One region of the Allorhizobium sp. GW101-3B10 genome, then DNA from elsewhere that is predicted to be linked to it. Evidence: predicted binding sites of a transcription regulator. Region 1 holds the regulator's gene; the other holds the start of a gene.
The links. Region 1 encodes LexA, which represses DNA repair genes until DNA is damaged. Its sites were predicted from a motif close to TGTTCNNNNTGTGTTCNG; they were not measured.

Region 1 (5,444 bases):
TTTCCTTCGCCAGCTATTTCGACGGCATCGGCGCCGTCGGCTTCTTCCTCGGTGCGCCGCGCGGGCTGGGCCCCGGACCGGGCGAGCAGAGCCTGTGGGCGGCGACCGAACGGCAGCTGTTTTCCGTGCGTGACGGCATATCGACGCGCATCCGCCGCGTGATCGGCGGCGATCCGGGCGCCTTTGCCGCCTCGATCATCACCGGCGAGCGGCGATCGATGTCAAAGGAAGCGACGGAGGCGCTGCGTCTCTCGGGCCTTGCCCATATCACGGCGATCTCGGGGCTCAACATGGCGCTCGCCTCGGGCATCTTCTTCGTCGGGCTGCGCATGGTGCTCAGCCTGTTGCCGAGGCTGGCCCAGGCCGTCCCGATTAAGAAGATCGCCGCTGCGGGCGCGCTGCTCGCGGCCTTCGCCTATCTGATGATCTCGGGCTATCAGGTCTCGGCCGTGAGGGCCTTCCTGATGACGGCGATCATGCTGGTCGCCGTCCTGTTCGACCGGCCGGCGATCAGCCTGCGCAACCTGGCGCTGGCGGCGATCGTCATCATCGCCACCACGCCGTCGGCGGTGATGGGACCGAGCTTCCAGATGTCGTTCGCCGCGACTGCGGCGCTCATCGCCGGCTATCCGGCATGGCGCGCCCGGCCACGGTGGAACCCCGGCCTGAGGCTGAGCTTCCCGGGGGCGAGATTCCTCGGCGAGGGCGGCAAGCTGATGGCCGGCACCTTCCTCACCTCGCTGATCGGTGGGCTGTCGACGGCGATCTTCGCCATCGCCCATTTCCACCGGCTGGCGCCGCACGGGCTGGAGGCCAATCTCGCCGCCATGCCGATCATCTCGATCCTGGTGATGCCGGCCGGACTGGTCGCCATGCTGCTGATGCCCTTCGGCCTCGACGCCCCGTTCCTGTTGCTGATGGGCATCGGGCTCGAATGGGTGCTGGTGATCGCCCATGGCGTCGCCGGCTGGGGCGAGGCGATCGGCTTCACCCGCATGCCAGGCTGGTTCCTGCCGGTCGCCGCGGTCGGCCTCTTGCTGATGACGCTGCTGCGCACATGGCTCCGGCATGCCGGCTCGCTCCTGCTCGCGGCGGTCATTGGGACGGCGGCGCTGGTGCCGGGCACACCCCCGGCCGACGTGCTAATCGCGGAGGACGGCCGGCTCGTCGGCCTTCGCCTCTCGCAGCAAGGCCTCGCCACCAACCGAACGCGCCCGCCGCGCTTCACCTTCGAGCAATGGCAGGCGGCACTCGGAACCGGCGAACATCTCGGGCCGACGGATCTCGGCAAGGCGGCCGGTCTTCCGGCTGCGGAAGCACCGGCGCCGGCCATGCCGCCGATCAAGTCCCTGCCGCCGACGATGCCGCCGGGCCAGCAGGCGCCAAAATGGTCGGAGGACGATCTGCGCAAAGCGCGCGAACGCATGCGCGGCGCGTTGAAGGAAGCGGGCGAGGGGCGGTTTGTCTGCGAAGGCAAGAACTGGTGCGTGGCGCGGCTCGGCAGCGGATGGACGATCGTCACGGTGGAGGAAGCGGCCTTTGTCGGCGGCGCCTGTGACGTGGCCGACGTCGTCGTATCGGCGCGGCGGGTGGCTTTTCAGTCCTGCCGCTCGGGCGCCCGGCTTTTCACGGCCGAGACATTGCGTCGCAGCGGCGCGGTGGAGCTTTCGCTCGGAGACCGAAAAGCACGGGAGATGCGCGTGACCGCGTCGTTCTCCGGCGACTATCGGCCGTGGTCCGTCCATCGTCTCTATGACTGGCGTAGCGACAGCTTTCAGACCGCTCCCTTACCCGACGGCACCTTCGCCTCAACACCGGCCAGTGATGCCGGCGGCCCTGCGGCCGCCGAGGATGTCAGTGATAGCGGCGGATGAGGCCGACCAGCTTGCCCTGGATCTTCACTCGGTCGGGCCCGAAGATGCGGGTCTCGTAGGCCGGGTTCGCGGCTTCCAGCGCGATCGACGCGCCGCGGCGGCGGAAGCGCTTCAGCGTCGCTTCCTCGTCGTCGACGAGGGCGACGATGATGTCGCCGGGATTGGCGTTGGAGGCGTTGCGGATGATGACCGTGTCGCCGTCCAGGATGCCGGCCTCGATCATCGAATCACCCTTGACCTCGAGCGCATAGTGCTCGCCGGCGCCGAGCATTTCGGCCGGCACGTTGATGTCGTGGGTGTTGTTCTGGATCGCCGAGATCGGCACGCCGGCGGCGATGCGGCCCATGACGGGCACGCTGACCGAATTCGACGTCTCCTCGACCGCCTTCGGCGCGACGGGCGGCGTCTTGCCGAGGCTGCCTTCGATGACGCTGGGCGAGAAGCCGCGGCGCGGCTGCAGGCTCGGCGAATAGGCTTCCGGAAGCTTGATCACCTCCAGCGCGCGGGCCCGGTTGGGCAGGCGGCGGATGAAGCCGCGTTCTTCCAGCGCCGTGATCAGGCGGTGGATGCCGGACTTGGAGGCGAGGTCGAGCGCGTCCTTCATCTCGTCGAAGGAGGGCGGAACGCCCGATTCCTTCATCCGTTCGTGGATGAACAGAAGCAGTTCCTGTTGCTTGCGCGTCAGCATGTTCGGAGCCCCAATTGGTGAAACAAATACGGAACATACACTATATGTTCCATTTGTGTTCCGCAAGTGCCTAAGATTCCGTGAAGTGTGCAGTGCGAAATGAAAATCTTTGCAAAACGGCCTGGACGAGACCTGAGCCAGGGTGGTCCTGCGCGCCGCGAGGGACATCCGACTTGCGCCGCCAGCTTGCCAATCCGGATCAAATGGCGCAAATCTCCGCGCGATCACTCCCGCCGACGAGAGGTGTCGTATGTCCGAACTGAACAAGCCGCGGGGTCTCGACCACCTCGTCCTTCCGGTCCAGTCGCTCGAGGCGGCGCGCCGGCGCCTGACCGACCTCGGATTCACCGTGGCGCCCGATGCGCGCCATCCGTTCGGCACGGAGAATGCCTGCGTGTTCTTCGGCGACGACACCTATCTCGAGCCGCTGGCGATCGCCAGCCGCGAGGAATGCGAGGCGGCGGCCAAGGCCGGCAACATGTTCGTGGCGCGCGACCAGGCGTTCCGTTTCCGCAACGGCCTCGAAGGGCTGTCGGCGATCGTCGTCAAGACCGAGGATGGGGATGCGGACCATCGGCGTTTCGTCGCCGAGGGCTTTTCCGGCGGCCCGATGCTGCATTTCGAACGCGTGTTCAAGATGGCGGACGGGTCGGAGGTTATGGGCGGCTTCAGGCTCGCCTTTGCCGCCGATCTACGGGCACCCGACTTCTTCCTGTTTGCCTGCGAGCGGGTCAATCCGCTGCCGGCCGATCGCGGCGCACTGGCGCGGCACGAGAACGGCGCGCTCGGCCTGTCGACCGTCGTGCTCGGCGAGGACAATCCGAGCGACTTCCAGTATCTGCTGGAGGAAGTGTTCGAGCAGCGCGCGGTCGAGGCGCATTCCTTCGGGCTGTCGCTGCAATCGGCCAATGCCGCCATCGAGGTGCTGACGCCGGCCGGGCTTGCCGGCTATTTCGGGCTCGATACCGAGAATCGCGGACGCGGCCTCATGGGCCGGCTGATCGTCGTCAAGGTTGCGGATATCGGCGTGACAGAGCGGCTTCTCGCTGCTAAGGGCATCGCATTCAGCCGCCGCGGCGCGCGCCTGATCGTTCCGCACGAGGCGGGGCAGGGCGTGCCCTTCGCATTCGAGGAGGTTTCATGAGCAATTCGACCCATTCCGAAGTCGTCGTCGGTGACGGCACCGCCAAGGCGGTCTTCTCCAATTCCAAGCGGTTCTCGCTGATCGCCGGCCCCTGCCAGATGGAAAGCCGCGACCATGCCTTCATGATCGCCGGCCAGCTTTCCGAAATCTGCCGCGAGCTGGGCATCGGCCTCGTCTACAAGTCGTCCTACGACAAGGCGAACCGCACCTCGCTTTCGGCCGAGCGCGGCATCGGCCTGGAAAAGGCGATGGAGGTCTTTGCCGATCTCAAGAAGGAATACGGATTCCCGGTGCTGACCGACGTGCACACCGAAGAGCACTGCCGGCTGGTCGCACCGACCGTCGACGTCCTGCAGATCCCGGCCTTTTTGTGCCGCCAGACCGATCTTCTGGTGGCCGCGGCTCAGACCGGCCGCGTGATCAACGTCAAGAAGGGCCAGTTCCTCGCCCCCTGGGACATGAAGAACGTGCTGAACAAGATCAATGCCAGCGGCAATCCGAACGTGCTTCTGTGCGAGCGCGGCGCCTCCTTCGGCTACAACACGCTGGTGTCCGACATGCGCGCGCTGCCGATCATGGCGGCCATGGGCGCTCCGGTCGTGTTCGACGCCACCCATTCGGTGCAGCAGCCGGGTGGCCAGGGCGGCTCCTCGGGCGGCCAGCGTGAATTCGTCGAGACGCTGGCGCGCGCCGCGGTCGCCGTCGGCGTCGCCGGCCTGTTCATCGAGACTCACCAGGATCCGGACAATGCCCCGTCGGACGGTCCGAACATGGTGCCGATCAGCCAGATGAAACGCCTGCTGGAAAAGCTGCTGGCTTTCGACGCGATCGCCAAGGCCGCCTGACCCGCGATCAAGCGACTATCATCCATGTGGACGCCGGCCCTTGGGTCGGCGTTTTGCATTGGGACGAATGTCGGCATTGCCTTTCGGCTTCTGTCATGCAGCTGCCATTGTATTTTCCGCATCATCGATTAAGACAGGCCATCCTCAATCCCCACCCAAAAGCAGGGAGGCTCCCATGACTGCCATCACCGACATTATCGGCCGCGAAATTCTCGACAGCCGCGGCAATCCGACCATCGAGGTCGATGTCTATCTCGAAGACGGCAGCATGGGCCGTGCGGCCGTTCCGTCGGGCGCCTCGACCGGCGCGCACGAAGCCGTCGAACTGCGTGACGGCGGCAGCCGCTATCTCGGCAAGGGCGTCGAAAAGGCCGTCGAGGCCGTCAATACCGAGATATTCGACGCGATCGGCGGTCTCGAGGCCGAAAACCAGATCCAGATCGACAATCTGATGATCGAACTGGACGGCACGGCGAACAAGTCGCGCCTCGGCGCCAATGCCATCCTCGGCGTTTCGCTCGCCATCGCCAAGGCCGCCGCCGAAGCCACCGGCCTGCCGCTCTATCGCTATGTCGGCGGCCCCAACGCTCATCTGCTGCCCGTGCCGATGATGAACATCATCAATGGCGGCGCGCATGCCGACAATCCGATCGACTTCCAGGAATTCATGATCATGCCGGTCGGCACCGACAATATGCGCGACGCCGTGCGCATGGGTTCGGAAGTCTTCCACACGCTGCGCAAGGAACTGGCGGCCCAGGGCCACAACACCAATGTCGGCGACGAAGGTGGTTTCGCACCGGGCCTGAAGAGCGCGCCGGAAGCGCTCGACTTCATCATGAAGTCGATCGAGAAGGCCGGCTACCGGCCGGGCGAAGACATCTATCTCGCGC
Region 2 (5,444 bases), on a different contig from region 1:
GCTTGATGCGCCGGCGCTTGCCGCGCCAGGTCATGGAGGCCGGCGGGTGGTCGGGTGTGAGCGCAATCACTTCGATCCGTTCCGGGCGCGCCAGCATCCGGCTCGGCCGGGGCCAGCGGGTCGGCCAGGCCTGACCCAGCTTTTCGGAAACGGGGGAGACGCGCCCGACATTGCGCTCGGGAACGTCGCTTTCGACAGGCGCCAGCCGGTACATGCGTTGGCCTCGATTTCCAAAACTGTCGAGCAGGGGCGTGACGTCGACGACGGTTTCCTCGACCAGTGAGGAGATAGTCTGCTTCTCTTCGAATGGCTCGATCATGGTTGCAGCAAGAGACAGTTTTTCGATACCGAAGCCGGGATCGATTTTCTCGATGCTGGAACAGAGAAGCTTTGTCAGACGCGCAATATCCCGTACCGGTTTGGCCGTACCGGCACGCAGAGACTGCAATGTGTTGTCGACGCGGTAGACAATGAGATCGGCGCGGCGAACGCCCTGCCCGCGCGTCTCCAGCGCGGCGCAAAGTTCGACCACGAGCTTGCCGATATATTTGGCGATGGTTTCAGCAGCCCCGATCGGCTCGGAAAAGGAACGCGCCACCTCGATCAGGTCCGCTGTGCGAATGGGATCGATCGGTTCAGCAAGGCGTCCGAACATCTGATCGAGCCTGCGCCCCACCTCTGGCCCGAAACGCAATGTCAAAGGCGCCCGCGGCGTTACTGAGACGTCGCCGACGGTTCGAAACCCAAGCACGGCCAAGCCGCTGACGATGTCGGAGGGCAGACGAAGGCTGGAAATCGGCAAGTTGACGACGGCCTTGGCCGTTTCTCCAACCGGCACGATGATGACCTCGCGCCGCGTGGCGCGGGCGATCGCGTGGGCGCTGCCCCAGGTGTCGGCGATGGCGCCGCGGGCCTGAAGACCACGACCTCTCAGGGCGTTGACAAGGCCAGTGAGCATCGCCAACTCGCCGCCGCGCAGATGGTCGGCGCCCTCGGTGTCCATGACGATGCCGTCGGGACTGTCCATTGCTACGACCGGCGTATATTGGCGTAGCATCCACAGCGCCAGGCGCTCAACCGCCAAGGCGTCACCGATGGGGTCGGCATCGACGAGCTGCAGGCCGGATATCATCGCCTGGGCTTTGGCGGCGGGCATGCCGATGCGGGCGCCCGCCTTGAAGGCCGCAGCGTCGATTGCCGCGATGGTGCGTTTCGATCCACTGCGCGCGACGACTACCACCGGTGTTTCAGGCAAGATTCCGGGCTCGGCGCGCCTGATCCTGTCCGTCGCGAGCGTGGGGAGAAAGACTGATACGACCCGTGGCATCGCAGGCACCTATTTCAAATTCCGCGGCTTCTCCCGCTCTTGCTCTGATCAATTCCGCCAGCCACCGCGCCCGTCCGATGCCCGGCACGGGAAGCGGTTCGGAGGGAAGGACGCTGATGCGCCACCGTGTCGTGGCGGCCGTGGGTTGGCCGAAGTCGGCGGCCTCCGTCGGGCGCCGCCATCGGCGCAGCGCAATGCCGATCGTTCCCGAAGCCTCAGCCGCCAGCTGCAGGCGTCGCGAGGCGGTCATGGGCAGGCGCACAAGCTCGGCAACCACGGCACCAAGCCCGCCAAAACGCAGACCCTCTTCGAAATTCGTGAGCACGTCCTCTTCCCGGTCGGCCTCGACATAGATCACTCGATCATGGTGGAGCCCCGCCTGAGCTAAGGCAGGGGCAAACAGATCCGGCCGTGTCAGACACCAGAGGACGTCGCCTTTCGTGCGCGCGACGATGCCGGCGACAAAGAGAGCGGCGGCAGCGCCATGCACGGCGTCGGCGCCACCACCGGCCACTTCGTGCAAGGAGCCGCAGGCCAGCCCACCACCGGGAAGCTTTGCGTCGATCTCGGTAATTCCGAACGACAACACCTCGCCTTTGCGCGCAGCTCCGCCTTCAAGCCGCCGGATGCGGTCCTGAAGCTCGGAAATGACGGGGTTGGCGGCAGTGATTGGCATCGGTTTCCTACGTCAAGAGTGCATTTGCATAGGCGAAAAAGGCTGATATGTTCCGTTTTTGTTCTTTAAACGGCGATGAGTCAACGGGCAAGAATCGGGTGGACTGCAGCCAGCATCACGAGACGGTTGTTGCTCGATCGATTCATCAAGCAGATTCAATTCGATGCTGAATGTGATGAAAATGTCGTGGATGAGAAAATAGAGATATGCCCGGCCTGCTGACGCTCAGAGATTTCAAGGGACCGGTGATTGCCGTCGAATGCAAGCCGTGCGGGCAACGGGGCGAGCTTGATCGCAAGGCGCTGGTGAAACAGTTTGGCGCCAGCATGCGTTTTGTAGATCTGCGCCGGCGCATGGCGATGGGTTGCGACAAGATGCACTGCTCTGACGGGCAGGATAGATGCGGGACGGGATTTCCCTGTTTGCTGGAGGCGGCAGTGGTTTTTGAGCTGCAAAAGCCCACGTGATCGCTGGAGCGTTCAAAGCTTGATTGCGTTCCGAAATGGCCGGAAACTTCGCCTTGAGCCGCATTGGATAGGAGGACGGGTAGTGTGTAATCTCTATAATGTGACGACCACGCGTGACGCGGTTCTGCAATTTACAAAGGCGTTCCGGGATCGAGCCGGCTGGAATGAAGCCTCGTTCGATGTTTATCCAGGCTATCAGGCGCCGATTGTCCGCGTCGCCGAGGACGGACAGCGCGAGATTGCCCGGGCGACCTGGGGAATGCCGTCGCCGCCGGCCTATGTGAAAAACTACGATCCCGGCGTCACCAATATTCGCAATGTGAGTTCGCCGCACTGGCGGCGCTGGCTCGGCCCAACCAGCCGCTGCGTCGTGCCATTCACCTCCTTTGCCGAACCTGACCCAGCCAGCAAGATTGAGGGCGGGCGTGTGCCGAACGCCTGGTTTGCCGGCAACGAAGATCGGCCGCTGATGTTCTTCGCGGGCTTCTGGACCCCATGGAAGGGTGTGCGGAAGGTCAGGGATGGGGAGCAGGAACACGAACTGTTCGGGTTTCTGACAACCTCTCCGAACGAGATCGTCTCGCCGATTCATCAAAAGGCCATGCCCGCCATCCTGACCACGCCTGAAGAAGTCGAGACCTGGCTAACAGCACCGTGGGATGAAGCCCGCCACCTACAGCGTCCGCTCCCGGGCAATATGCTGGTGATCGTGCCGCCACAGGCCAAACCGAAGCCGGACGAGGAAGGTCTGTTGCTTTGATCACCAGCACTCAGCGCGACCAGAGCAGTCAGATGCCTGTACACCAAATGCCGGCTTATCGTGTGGGAACTGACGTCATGGGGAGCGTGCAACCCGTGCGCAAAATCATCCATGTCGATATGGATGCCTTTTATGCCTCGGTCGAGCAACGTGACAATCCGGAGCTGCGTGGCCTGCCACTGGCCGTCGGTGGATCCGCGGCACGTGGCGTTGTGGCGGCCGCGAGTTACGAGGCCCGTGTCTTCGGCGTGCATTCGGCCATGCCATCGATCACCGCCAAGCGCAAATGCCCGGATTTGATTTTTGTGCCGCCGCGCTTCGACGTCTATCGGCAGGTCTCGCAGCAGATCCGCGAGATTTTTGCCGAATACACGCCGTTGATCGAGCCACTGTCGCTGGACGAAGCCTATCTCGACGTCACCGAAAACCTGAAGGGCATGGAGATCGCCACCGAGATTGCGCTTGAGATCCGTGCGAAAATCAAGGCGGTCACGGGCCTCAATGCGTCGGCTGGCATCTCCTACAACAAGTTCCTGGCCAAAATGGCGAGCGATCTGAACAAGCCGAATGGCCAGGCGGTCATTACGCCAAAGAACGGCCCGGGTTTTGTCGAGGCCCTCCCCGTCAAGAAATTCCATGGCGTGGGGCCGGCCACGGCCGAGCGAATGAAACGGCATGGCATAGAGACCGGGCTTGATCTTAAGTCGAAGTCGCTAGCGTTCCTTCAGCAGAACTTCGGGAAGTCCGGTCCTTATTTCTACGGCATTGCCCGTGGGATCGATGAACGCCGGGTGAGACCCGATCGCATTCGAAAGTCTGTTGGCGCCGAGGACACGTTCGTTGAGGACATCGACGATCTCGATCTGGCCAAAGCCGAGTTGCGGCCGTTGGCCGAGAAGGTCTGGCGCTATTGCGAGGCGCACGACATCACGGGAAAGACAATCACCGTCAAAATCAAATATTCGGATTTCAGTCAGGCGACCCGCAGCAGAACCGTGTCGGGATCAGTGTCAGACATCGACATGGTCCTGGAGAATGCAGAGACCCTGCTCGCCTCGGTGTTTCCGTTCAAACGTCCGGTGCGGCTCTTAGGGGTCACCCTTTCGTCGCTCAACATCGAAGAGAGCGGGCAAGAACCGCAGCTCGATCTGGGACTTTGATGCAGCCGGGCCCGAAAACGAAAAAGCCTGCCGCGGGAGGAGGTGCGGCAGGCTTTCCGAAAAGAACCGAACAACGGCTGGGAGGAGGAGTGCCGCTGTTCCGACAGACGTCCCTTGGGAGGAGGAGTGAGCCGTCTGAAATCGAAGCTCTGCGGGAGGAGGTGCATCGCTTCGATGAAAACCAAGATACCCATTCTCTCCGCACATTAAATAGACTTTGCTGCAGCGCAGCTATGCGGAAAATGCACAGCATCACCCTGACAAAAGGTTTCTCTAGCACAGTGCCTCGCGGCGGCCAGACACAGAAACGCCCGCGTCATCAGCGGGCGTGGTGTCATTCAGGATGGGCAGGAAAAAAGCCGCTTAGCGAGCGACCGACTGGCGAGCAACGCTGTGGATGTTGGCCCGATTGATACCGAGGTCCTGCAGTTCGCGCGAGCTCATGCGGCCAAGTTCGGTAACGGTCTGACGATACTTGCGCCAAGTGTTGAAAGAGCGTGCTACGTTCATGATGATCCCCTTTCGTGAGGTCTCTTGACGCCAGCAACCTTGCTTTGGTTCCAACGTCGCTTCTCTGATTGGAATATAGGCCCTTGGACGCCCGTCGATAAGGCACAAGGCCTCAGGTCGGCCATGCGCTCAAAGCATGGGTCCAATTAGAGATGAGCTGAACGGGCTATCAGGCCCGAAACCGGTCGAAGGCAGTGAGGCGTTTGATTGGAGGATCGGCGTCTGGATAATGGTAGATTTCGGTCCTGAGATAGTGAAGCTCATCGTCGAGGGACTCTTCCCCAACCTCGATCCACCAGGATTTCGGGCGGCCGTCGCTACCGTCAGACCAGCGATAGCCTCGCGCCTTCAGGTGATCCTTCATGTCGAAGGGGCTGTTCTCCGCAAAGATCCGGACACGCGACCTCTGGCTTGCTTCATAGAGCTCGGCGAAAGCGGTGAAAGCCGTTCCGTCCACCTCGCAATCCAGGACCTCCAGAAGTGCGAAGCAATCGTCGACCGCACGATGACCCTCATGAAAATAGCCTGCCTGCCCGATCAGGTA

Region 2: a site for LexA is predicted at 2,052-2,069, ahead of AC07Y0_RS24520 (ImuA family protein). Genes of this name have one in related genera too.

Annotation. Positions count from the first base shown of each region.
Region 1 is NZ_JBWKZR010000001.1:1,482,240-1,487,683, forward strand. It holds gene AC07Y0_RS07060 (ComEC/Rec2 family competence protein) at 1-1,874, shown strand, start outside; gene lexA (transcriptional repressor LexA) at 1,855-2,562, opposite strand; gene AC07Y0_RS07070 (VOC family protein) at 2,813-3,706, shown strand; gene kdsA (3-deoxy-8-phosphooctulonate synthase) at 3,703-4,551, shown strand; gene eno (phosphopyruvate hydratase) at 4,727-5,444, shown strand, end outside.
Region 2 is NZ_JBWKZR010000002.1:50,883-56,326, reverse strand. It holds gene AC07Y0_RS24525 (Y-family DNA polymerase) at 1-1,327, opposite strand, end outside; gene AC07Y0_RS24520 (ImuA family protein) at 1,248-2,003, opposite strand; gene AC07Y0_RS24515 (hypothetical protein) at 2,210-2,470, shown strand; gene AC07Y0_RS24510 (SOS response-associated peptidase) at 2,553-3,230, shown strand; gene dinB (DNA polymerase IV) at 3,308-4,390, shown strand; gene AC07Y0_RS24500 (DUF1127 domain-containing protein) at 4,754-4,900, opposite strand; gene AC07Y0_RS24495 (3'-5' exonuclease) at 5,070-5,444, opposite strand, start outside.